DNA from 3 places in the Pelorhabdus sp. sgz311001 genome. Region 2 is predicted to be linked to each of the others. Evidence: riboswitches for the same ligand, from Rfam matches in the RefSeq annotation. Region 2 holds a riboswitch; each other region holds the start of a gene.

Region 1 (3,108 bases), on a different contig from region 2:
AAAGGCCCTGGAATCACAAAATAATAACTTTAATCCCCTTTTCTATCTCTCGTAGGCAAAATGGTGATTATGTTCAACTATTTGAGAATTACTTTTTCGTCATATGCTTTTTTTCAGGCTGCGAGGCACTTTGCAATGCATCCCAAGCTTCATTAGCACGATCTACAAAGAGCTTTCGTACATTTTCATTCTCACCTAAGCCATGAATGTAAGTCGTTACGAAGAAACCCTCTTTCTTTAAAATGGATTTATGGGAATCTGGTTCATCGCCAGCCATATCGTTGTTCGCATGATCCCCAGCAACCATCATCATCGGAATCAATGTAACATTTTTGACTCCATTTGCTTTCAACTTAGGAATGACCGTTTCCAGATTAGGCCAGCCTTCTACCGTATAAGTATAAACATTATTGAGCCCCATATCTTGTAAACGAGCTTGGATTACTGAATAATAGGCATTAGCCGGATGAGGCGTTCCATGATACATCAATAAAATCGCATCATTCTTACCGGTTTTAGGAAACTCCGTTTGGATTGCTTTCAACGTATCGGTAACGTCATCACGCTGTTTCTCCTGTCCCATCCAATAAATCAAAGACGTTCCCAGTGTCATTTTCTTAAATTGATTCTTATACATGTCAAAAATTGCTTTATCGTAAGCATACTCCATACCAGGAATTACATCAAGTGAAGTAAGAGCAACTCGCGTATAACCTTCCGCTTTCAGCTCCGCTAAAGCTTCTTCCGGTGTAGGAATTTTGATGCCTTCTTTTTGCTGAATCCGATCAATAATAATGTGAGAAGTAAAAGCCAAAACGACTTTTTGACCAGGATGTGCTGCTTGAATATCGGCTACGGTTTGTTCTATTGTGAGTTTACGCGACTCTGCATAAGTAGTACCAAAACTCATCACCAAAATTGCATCTTTATTTTCGAGATTCTGCATAGCCGGGTTTTCCGCTACATTTACACCAATTTGAGCAGCATGTTTTAGCGCTGGTGTTGCCGTCTTCACTTCTGGATTCAGTTCATAGGCAGCATAGGTGGGGGCAGCACTTGCCCCCATAAAGGTTGCACAAGCCAAAGAGATCGCAAGCATTTTCTTCCAATTTTTCACAAATACTCCTCCTAAAATATAAAATTGCATAAAATAAAAAAACTTCCTAAATGAATTAGGAAGTAGTAAACGTTCAATTCTTAGCTTGTAAATAGCCAAGAGACCTGCTACAATCCCCTCCCCATCGCTCGTAGGTAAAAATGGTGATTATTAAACAGGCAGTTCTCCTGGCTCTGGATCATTGCTCGCTCAAACCTTCCCAAAACAAAAGTTCCAGTGGCATTTCTTGAGTTTGCTCCCCATTACAGTGGCGGGACCGCGCCGGTATTTCACCGGACTTCCCTATTAAGCCTTACGGCACCTATTCTATCGCTATTCAGTTTTGCTACAAATTCTACGTCCTTACGATACCATGTTAAAGTTGTTTTGTCAAATCGTAATATTCAATCAATTGCATTGGGAAAGTATCTGACAAATCCACCAAAGTTCACTCATCTCTTGCCCTAAAAACATTTCCACAATCGATCGTCGTTATTTTGAAAATCATCAACACCATATACGTTCGTGCTGCCACATTGCGGACAACATTCTGCATAGGCACCATCACCTGTCGGTTTCAGTATCGCCCCCTCCGTATTAAACACCTTGCCACATTTTGCGCACTTTACAGCTGCCATGCTTCGTCTCCCCTTATGCTAATTTTCAATACCTTTTCGAGCTTCAACACCTTGCTGATAATAATGCTTAACTTCTGTCATTTCTGTCACAAGATCGGCTTGTTCCATAAGTGCCTTACAAGCTTTTCGCCCCGTAAGAATTAGTTCTACTGTTTCTAATCGTTTCGCTAATATTGACTGTAACTGCTGATCGCTGATTAATTCGAAATAATTAGCCACAACAATTTCATCAAGTATTACAATATCAAATTCACCGCTACTTACTGCCGTCTCGGCTCGTTTCACACCTTGTTCTGCAAGCGCTTTATATTCCTCTGGCGGCTTTCCCTGTGGAAAAACAACGACTTCATCACTCCATTGGGCTAATTCTTCCGGACTTAAGCTTCCCTCCTTCGCAATAAAAAAGGGCTTTCCTATTGTTTCAACAGTCAAATTCGGTGCTAGATTTTTCAATACGAGATGTTCACTATAACTTTTTGATTTCATAAACTGCAAGAAAAGCACCCGTTTTCCCGCTCCTAAAGCACGAATGGCTAAACCAATTGCCGCAGTTGTTTTTCCTTTACCATCACCTGTATAAATTTGGACATAGCCCCTCACAGCTGATCCACCTTCTTTCGCTTCATGGTATAGTACCATTATCTGTCTTTATACCACATTGTCCTAAAATGAACAAGAGGAAACCATAAAGGAACTTTCCAAGACCCCCACTTTAAAATTTTGCGGTTAAAGTAGTCGTAAAGCGGTTTCTGTCAGTAGACGCCCCGGAATGATTCACCGCTTTAATTTTTTTATAATCATAATCGCCAATCTTCAGCGAAATATTCTTATCGAATTTATGAATCCAGGCAATCGAATAACCCTGGGCATTGCTATTAGGATAGGCGCTCATTTCTGTAGCATTATAATCCGTCATAACTGCCTGATCTTCCACGTAATAATAGCTGGCAGTCAAGGTATTTTTAGCATCTAATGTATACTTCAGCGACATTTGCATTGCCTGATTTTCAGTCTTAGCACTTGATTTCAAAAGTTCTGCCGAAATTCCCACTTTATCATTCACAGCTCTACTGCCATAAACGCTCACATAATTAACCGTACTATCTGCGAAAGCATAGCGTGATCGCGTATCACTCCCGTAAGAAGTTCTTGCCAACATCACCCCAAGAGAAGATTGTCCATCTGGCGCATAGGTCCCTTGCAATACATAAAATTTATCATTCGAAAGATTGCCTTGATAGTTCGTCTTTGCACCAATAAAATTCAGATTCACTGCACCAACTTGTTTCGAAACAGACATAGCATAAGGTAAAGCATGACGGCCAATATACGTATTATCATAAACAAGACCGCCGCCTAAAGTAAGGCCTTGCA
Region 2 (3,108 bases):
GCAGCATTGATTTTTGGACACGGCCTGCCAGCACCAGTTCATCCTGCAACTCATAAGTCCGTTCAAGTACTTTATTTTCCAGATTAATGTTTAAATGGTAGAGCAAATTTTGTGTTGCTTGATGTTCGGAAATTTCACCTTCAAGACAGGCATTTACTGTTTGGATTTTTTCGACTTGTTCTTCAAGCTGTGCTTCTTTCTCGCGGAGCAGACCAATCGTGTCTTTGATCTTAAGACTCATAGCAATGAAAGTTTGGCAGAGCAGACGCAGTTCTTGTGGCATATTCATGGCATCAGAACCACGGAGTGAACGGAAGTCGTCATTGGCAATCCGGTTGGCCTGCTCAGTTAGCCAAGTTATTGGTTGCTGCAATTGACGGGTTGCCCAGATTGCAATCGGGTAGATAAATAATAGCAGCAAAAGCATTTCAATTCCCATGATTTTAAGCTGTTGATACAGTGGGGCCATAACTTCTTCTTCACGGATGGACCCAATAAGCGTCCAGCTTCGTTCTGGTAAAGCATGATAGGCTACAAGCACGTTCTTTCCCTGGTAGTCAATCCAGGAGGCTGTACCTGTTTGGCCAAGCTGAATTAATTGTAAATTCTCTATGGGCAACTTCATTTTTAACTTAGCGCTTGTCTCGATTTGACCTGATTCAATGAGTTGCTCTAGATAACGTGGTTCAGTCAGCAGAACGCCGGCCTGATTGACAAGCAGAATTTCGCCTGTTTTGCCAATCCAGTTATCTCGCAGTAAGTTTTCAAGCGTCTGAGTTCGGACTGATCCGAGCAAAACGCCTTGGAATTGTCCCTGACGATCATAAATCGGTGAGGAAAAATTGATAATGGAGTGACCGCTGTTGCGACCAATTACAATATCTGAGATCGAACTTCGACCAGCAAGGGCGGCTTGATAGTAAGGCTGATTGGTTGCTTGGGGAAATTGAATCGGACGATTGAGCGTAGAAAAACGGAAGTAACCGTCTTTGTCAATATACGATAGAGAATCAAAATTTTTATTACTATGCTGTACTGACTGCAGCATATCATAGAATTGCTTATAATCAAGCTGGCGAATGGATTCTATTTCACTTAGACTGAGAATGTCATTGGCCCGTTCATCTAGCCAGTAGTTAATCAGGCGTTCCTGAAAAGCGACCCGTTGGCTGATGAGTTCTAAATTCTGCTGTTTGGCAAGTTTGACTTGATTTGCTGCATAAATTGCCATCGTGAGGAGGCTGGGCGCTAAAATTAGTAAAATTGTCCACGCACGAAACTGACGGCTTAGCGTGTCTAGTTTCATAGGGTCCTCCTTTGAATCTTTCGATTCTACATAATTGTCGAAAAATGAAGAAAAATATTATTCTATAATATTTGCGATTTCAGCGAGAACTCCTTTTTTTAGTAGGAAAATTGCAAAAATTATTCTTGTTTTTCTTTAAGAGTCTTGACGCTCTTACAACGTCTTGCTATAATTTTGGCAATTAGATAATTTAGTTTAGGTGCTGCTTTTAGAAGGTAAAAGCGGATAATAGGGAAGTCTGAGCATGGTTTTCCATGTGTAAGCGCGGGCCCGCCACTGTACCGAGGAGGTTCCACAAATTGCCACTCAGCTATCGGGGAAGGCGTGGATACTAATGAATCGGGAGCCAGGAAACCTGCCTAAACTGTAAGATAGTCTTTATGGAAAAAAAGACTTTTGGGAACGATAACTCCCAAAAGTCTTTTTTTTATGAAAAATTTATCGTGATAATGGGGGAGATTCGGTGGATTTATTACAACAAGCAATACAAAACATAGAGCCGCTTGACCAAGCAGCTATGGCGCAAGCAAAGAGACATTTGCAGGAACTTTCGTCAAGTAAAGGCCAGCTAGGAAAACTAGCGGAAATGGTGGTTCAATATGCTGGCATCACTCGGCAGGAAAGGCCGCTTGCGCCTAAAAGTGCTATTATCTTGGCATCAGCCGATCATGGTGTTGCCAAACAAGGTATCAGTGCCTATCCGATTGAGACCACTAAAGAAATGACGGCAAATTATCTGCTAGCCCAAGGCGGTACAGCCAATGCTTTTGCTAATTATTCCGGTTCCGATCTTGTGGTTGTCGATATGGGCATAGCGGGAGATTTATCCTTTGTGCCAGGGCTTGTGCAACGAAAAATTGCCTATGGAACGAAAGATTTTACGGAAGGTCCAGCAATGACGCGGCAAGAAGCGATTGCCGCTGTCGAAGCGGGGATTGCTCTCGTCACAGAAAGAGTAAGACAAGGTTATACTTGCTTTTGTCTTGGCGAAATGGGAATTGGCAATACTACGGCTAGTGCAGCGATTGTAGCAGCTTTTACTGGATTAGCTCCAGAAGTTGTAACTGGTCGGGGAACTGGAATATCAGATAGTCGCATGAAGGTGAAAATCGAGGTTGTTCGTAAGGCTCTGGCTATAAATCAGATTGATTGCGGTGATGGTCTCGATGTACTTAGCAAGATTGGCGGGTTTGAAATCGGGGCTTTAGCAGGCGTTGTTTTAGGTTGCGCTGCAAACCGTGCGACTGTTGTGATCGACGGACTGAATACAACAGCTGCGGCGATGATTGCCTATGCTATTTCACCGCGTTGTCAGCCCTATATTTTGTCATCCCATTTGTCAGGGGAACCGGCTCATCGCATTGCCTTATCTTTTCTTGGACTGGAAGCGTGTGTGGATGTTGGCGTAAGACTTGGCGAGGCGATCGGCGCCTCCGTCGTTGTTGATTTATTAAAGGGCGCGTGTCGTCTCTTTGATGGTGACTGGCTTAAGTCAGCAGAGGGTCTCAGTTTTTGGCGGCAAAATTTAGCTGCAATAGATCAAAGCGAGTCGGAGCTACCAAGTATTAGGCCCTTAGATGAGGCGGCTATGGAAAAATGCCAACTTCGTCTCGACAATTTAACCAAGCCTTTGGGGAGTCTTAAAGCATTTGAAGAACTTGGGCGAAAGCTAGCAGGCATTATCGGTCAGCCACGGCCCCGATCTTGCGACAAGAAGTTGATTTTAACAGGTCCTTGCCAATCCAGCGAAAACGAGAATGAGTTTGTAGCAAAGTTCAAAGTGCTTCAAGCTTTTAGCAAGC
Region 3 (3,108 bases), 200 kb from region 2:
CCTTCTGGTTTTTCACAGCAGAGAGAGTACTCCAAGCTGGATTACTTTCTACATCGCTTTTCATCCTTGCGCCAATTTCCGCGGCATTGCCCATGGTGACCACAAAAACCATATCAGGATTGGAATCCACCAGTTTTTCTAAACTATAAGGCACATTATCACTGTCTTTATCAGGCGCCGTCGTTCCTGAAGCAACATTGACAAGGCCCAGACGTTTCGCTATACTGCCAGCAATCGTATTATCAAGCTCGACTGTTACACTTTTCGACGTAGCATGCAAAATCGCCACCTTCAACGGCGGTCCCTGCGGCACTTTTGCTTTTATGGCGCTGATTTTGTCTTGAATGGATTGCACTAATTGAGAAGCTTTGCTCTCCGTCCCGACAATCTTACCAAGTAAAGTAATCGTTGTCAGCGTATCTTCTAACGTCTTATATTTCAAAAGCAAAACCGGAATGTGATTACTTTCTAGCGTTGGCAAAAGCTTTTCATGCATTCCCTGCACGGCAATAACTAGATCCGGTTGCAACGCCATTACTTTTTCTAAATTCACATTATAGACAAAGCCGACTTCCGGCACAGAAGCAGCAGCCTCTGGCACCGATTCCGTTTTAGAACTAGGCCTGCCTGCGGCTTTCCCATCGACAGAATACAATAGATCTAAAAAAGAGGTAGAAAGCACTACGACTTTTTCCGGTTTTTTCGTTAAAGTAACTGTGCGTCCAGCATTGTCTTGTATGGTTAAATAATTCCCATCTTTCCCTTGATCGGCAGATTTTTGCGCACCACAGCCGGCAAAGAAAAGTGCTGCCACGCCACAAAGGAGTGCCAGCAAAAACATATACTTTTTCATTGCAGTCTCTTCCTTTCGCTGCTCCGTTAGATGCAGGAAGCGATTAGCCTCGTCTTGCTACAATGGTTGATAAATAGTTCAGTTTATGATCATCATTCAGATCAGACAAGTTATGTACCACTTGTTCGCCGTCTAGGCCGCAGCGGCTGATCATGACTGCTTGTTTGGCCAAGCCATGACGTTTTAATTTTTCCAAAACTTGCGGGAAATTTTTATAAACTTTCATAAGCACTACATTATCGGCTGTAGCGAAAGCCTGTTCCATTTTTTCTTCTTCCATCGTAGCTGGAATAATATTCAGTACATCGTCCCCTTCGACGATAGGATAACCTAATTTGCTGCCAATGGCGCAGAAAGCCGTAATGCCAGGAATCGTTTCAATGGGATGGCCACAGTCTTTTAACAGTCTGTATACATAAATATAAGTACTGTAGAACATAGGATCGCCCAAAGTTAAAAAAACAACCGTCTTTCCTTCATCTAAATAGTTCACGATCGTTTCCTTATTACTAGCCCAGGCATCATTCAATTGAATTTGGTCGGAAACCATAGGAAATACAAGAGTTGCAATTTCAGCCGTGTCCTTAATATAAGGTTTAGCAATTGTAAGCGCCACACTGCCTTCTTTCTTCTCCGTTTTTGGCGCAATAATAATATCAGCCGACTTAATCAAATTAATCGCTTTTAATGTAAGAAGCTCCGGATCTCCAGGGCCTACGCCCACACCATAAAAAATACCTGCCATTGCAAAAACCTCCATAAATTAAAAATAGGTCATAAAAAAACCTTTCTTAAAGCAAGAAAGGTCTTATTTCAAAAGAGCGCTGAAATCAAAAATCCTGGCTTTTGGCCAGGAAAAAAAAGATCGAACTCTTTAATCCCCTCCCCATCGCTCGTGGGTTAAAACGGTGATTGTTAAACAGGCAGTTCTCCTGACTCTGGATCATCGCTCATCCAAACCTTCCCAAGACAATCGTCTCAGTGGCATTTTCTGGTTTCGCTTCCCATTACAGTGGCGGGACCGCGCCGGCCTTGCACCGGACTTCCCTATTAAGCCCTATGGGCACCTATTTCAATCTTATGCAATTATGAAATAACAGTTAATGTAACTTATTTATATCACTTGTTTGCAAAAAAGTCAAACAAATCCGACTAGAACTACAAGTATGCCCAGCTCTCTATAAATAGAAAAACTGGGCTTTTTGCAGCTATTTGCCGCAGCACTTTTTGTATTTTTTCCCACTATTACAAGGGCAAGGATCATTGCGGCCTACCTTCACTGGCGCCACTTCACTCATGCTGCTCAGTTCCTGACAAGGCTGCAATTTCGCCGATTCATCCTCCACAAGTTCTACCGGTTTATACCCCTTCAACACCCACATGCGCGTCTGATTATGAAGCGCTGCCACATAGGGAAGCAAGGTATCTTGAAAAGATTCACTAGGAAACTCATACCCTTTTGACAAGTAAGCTAAGAGATCGCCACTGCCTTTACTATTGTTGATAATATAAAAACAATCTTCGGCTAATGCCGCCGCCTCTTCCCGATTGAGCGAATAGCACTCTTTCATAAACCGCAGGAAATTCTCTGAAGCAGAGTTTTTATCAACAAAACCGGGTTTACCAGCCTTCACAAATTGCTGCTTTAAAAAGGAGCAGTAAGGAAGTTCAGCACGACTTTTCTGTTCTCCTAGAATATAGGCCCGATCTTTTACACGATAATCGGCATAAACCTCTTTATCAATTACAATTTGACCATAGCAAGCCGCAGCTTCAGCAATGACCGCTAAGTAACGAGAAATATCCGCTTTCGCCGCAATTCCCTTTTCCTCTACTAATGCTACAAGCTGATCTTTTTCCAACAAACCATAATAATAAAGTAAACCTTGTGTAGCATAAATCCACTCAGTATTCTGTCTGATCATTTCATAAAGCTTGCCTTCATTTAAAGACTGAAAAGCCTGCTTCACACCAGTAGGAATCCAAAAAATCGTCTTCTCATCACAAGTACCAGTGCCTAAAAAGCCATAGCTTTTAAAATATCGAATAAAGTCAAGTCGTATTTTCGTGGTATAGAAGTTTACTTCTTGCGTGGCAAATCGTTTAAACCACCGCCACCGCTCTTCATCAAAAATCAGCGTCGCTGCCTCAGCAACGCCCGCTGGAATCGCCATAACAAGTAAATCGGCAAGCTCCTGTTTCTTCAAGTTGCTAGCATTCTTAACCTTTAAATTTATCCGTATTTCCGTCAATTC

Evidence for each region. A riboswitch is a leader RNA that binds a small molecule or an ion and turns the genes downstream of it on or off. The one in region 2 is predicted to bind cobalamin.
Region 1: another riboswitch for cobalamin. It lies ahead of AC0MXB_RS00655 (sirohydrochlorin cobaltochelatase); the one in region 2 lies ahead of cobT (nicotinate-nucleotide--dimethylbenzimidazole phosphoribosyltransferase).
Region 3: another riboswitch for cobalamin. It lies ahead of cobI (precorrin-2 C(20)-methyltransferase); the one in region 2 lies ahead of cobT (nicotinate-nucleotide--dimethylbenzimidazole phosphoribosyltransferase).

What each region holds. Positions count from the first base shown of each region.
Region 1 is NZ_JBVXUT010000001.1:102,708-105,815, reverse strand. It holds gene AC0MXB_RS00655 (sirohydrochlorin cobaltochelatase) at 89-1,147, opposite strand; cobalamin riboswitch at 1,258-1,437, opposite strand; gene AC0MXB_RS00650 (hypothetical protein) at 1,561-1,734, opposite strand; gene AC0MXB_RS00645 (cob(I)yrinic acid a,c-diamide adenosyltransferase) at 1,753-2,334, opposite strand; gene AC0MXB_RS00640 (hypothetical protein) at 2,447-3,108, opposite strand, start outside.
Region 2 is NZ_JBVXUT010000003.1:291,575-294,682, reverse strand. It holds gene AC0MXB_RS10100 (cache domain-containing protein) at 1-1,306, opposite strand, end outside; cobalamin riboswitch at 1,487-1,683, shown strand; gene cobT (nicotinate-nucleotide--dimethylbenzimidazole phosphoribosyltransferase) at 1,770-3,108, shown strand, end outside.
Region 3 is NZ_JBVXUT010000003.1:89,853-92,960, forward strand. It holds gene AC0MXB_RS09280 (ABC transporter substrate-binding protein) at 1-853, opposite strand, end outside; gene cobI (precorrin-2 C(20)-methyltransferase) at 897-1,598, opposite strand; cobalamin riboswitch at 1,759-1,939, opposite strand; gene AC0MXB_RS09290 (YecA family protein) at 2,062-3,108, opposite strand, start outside.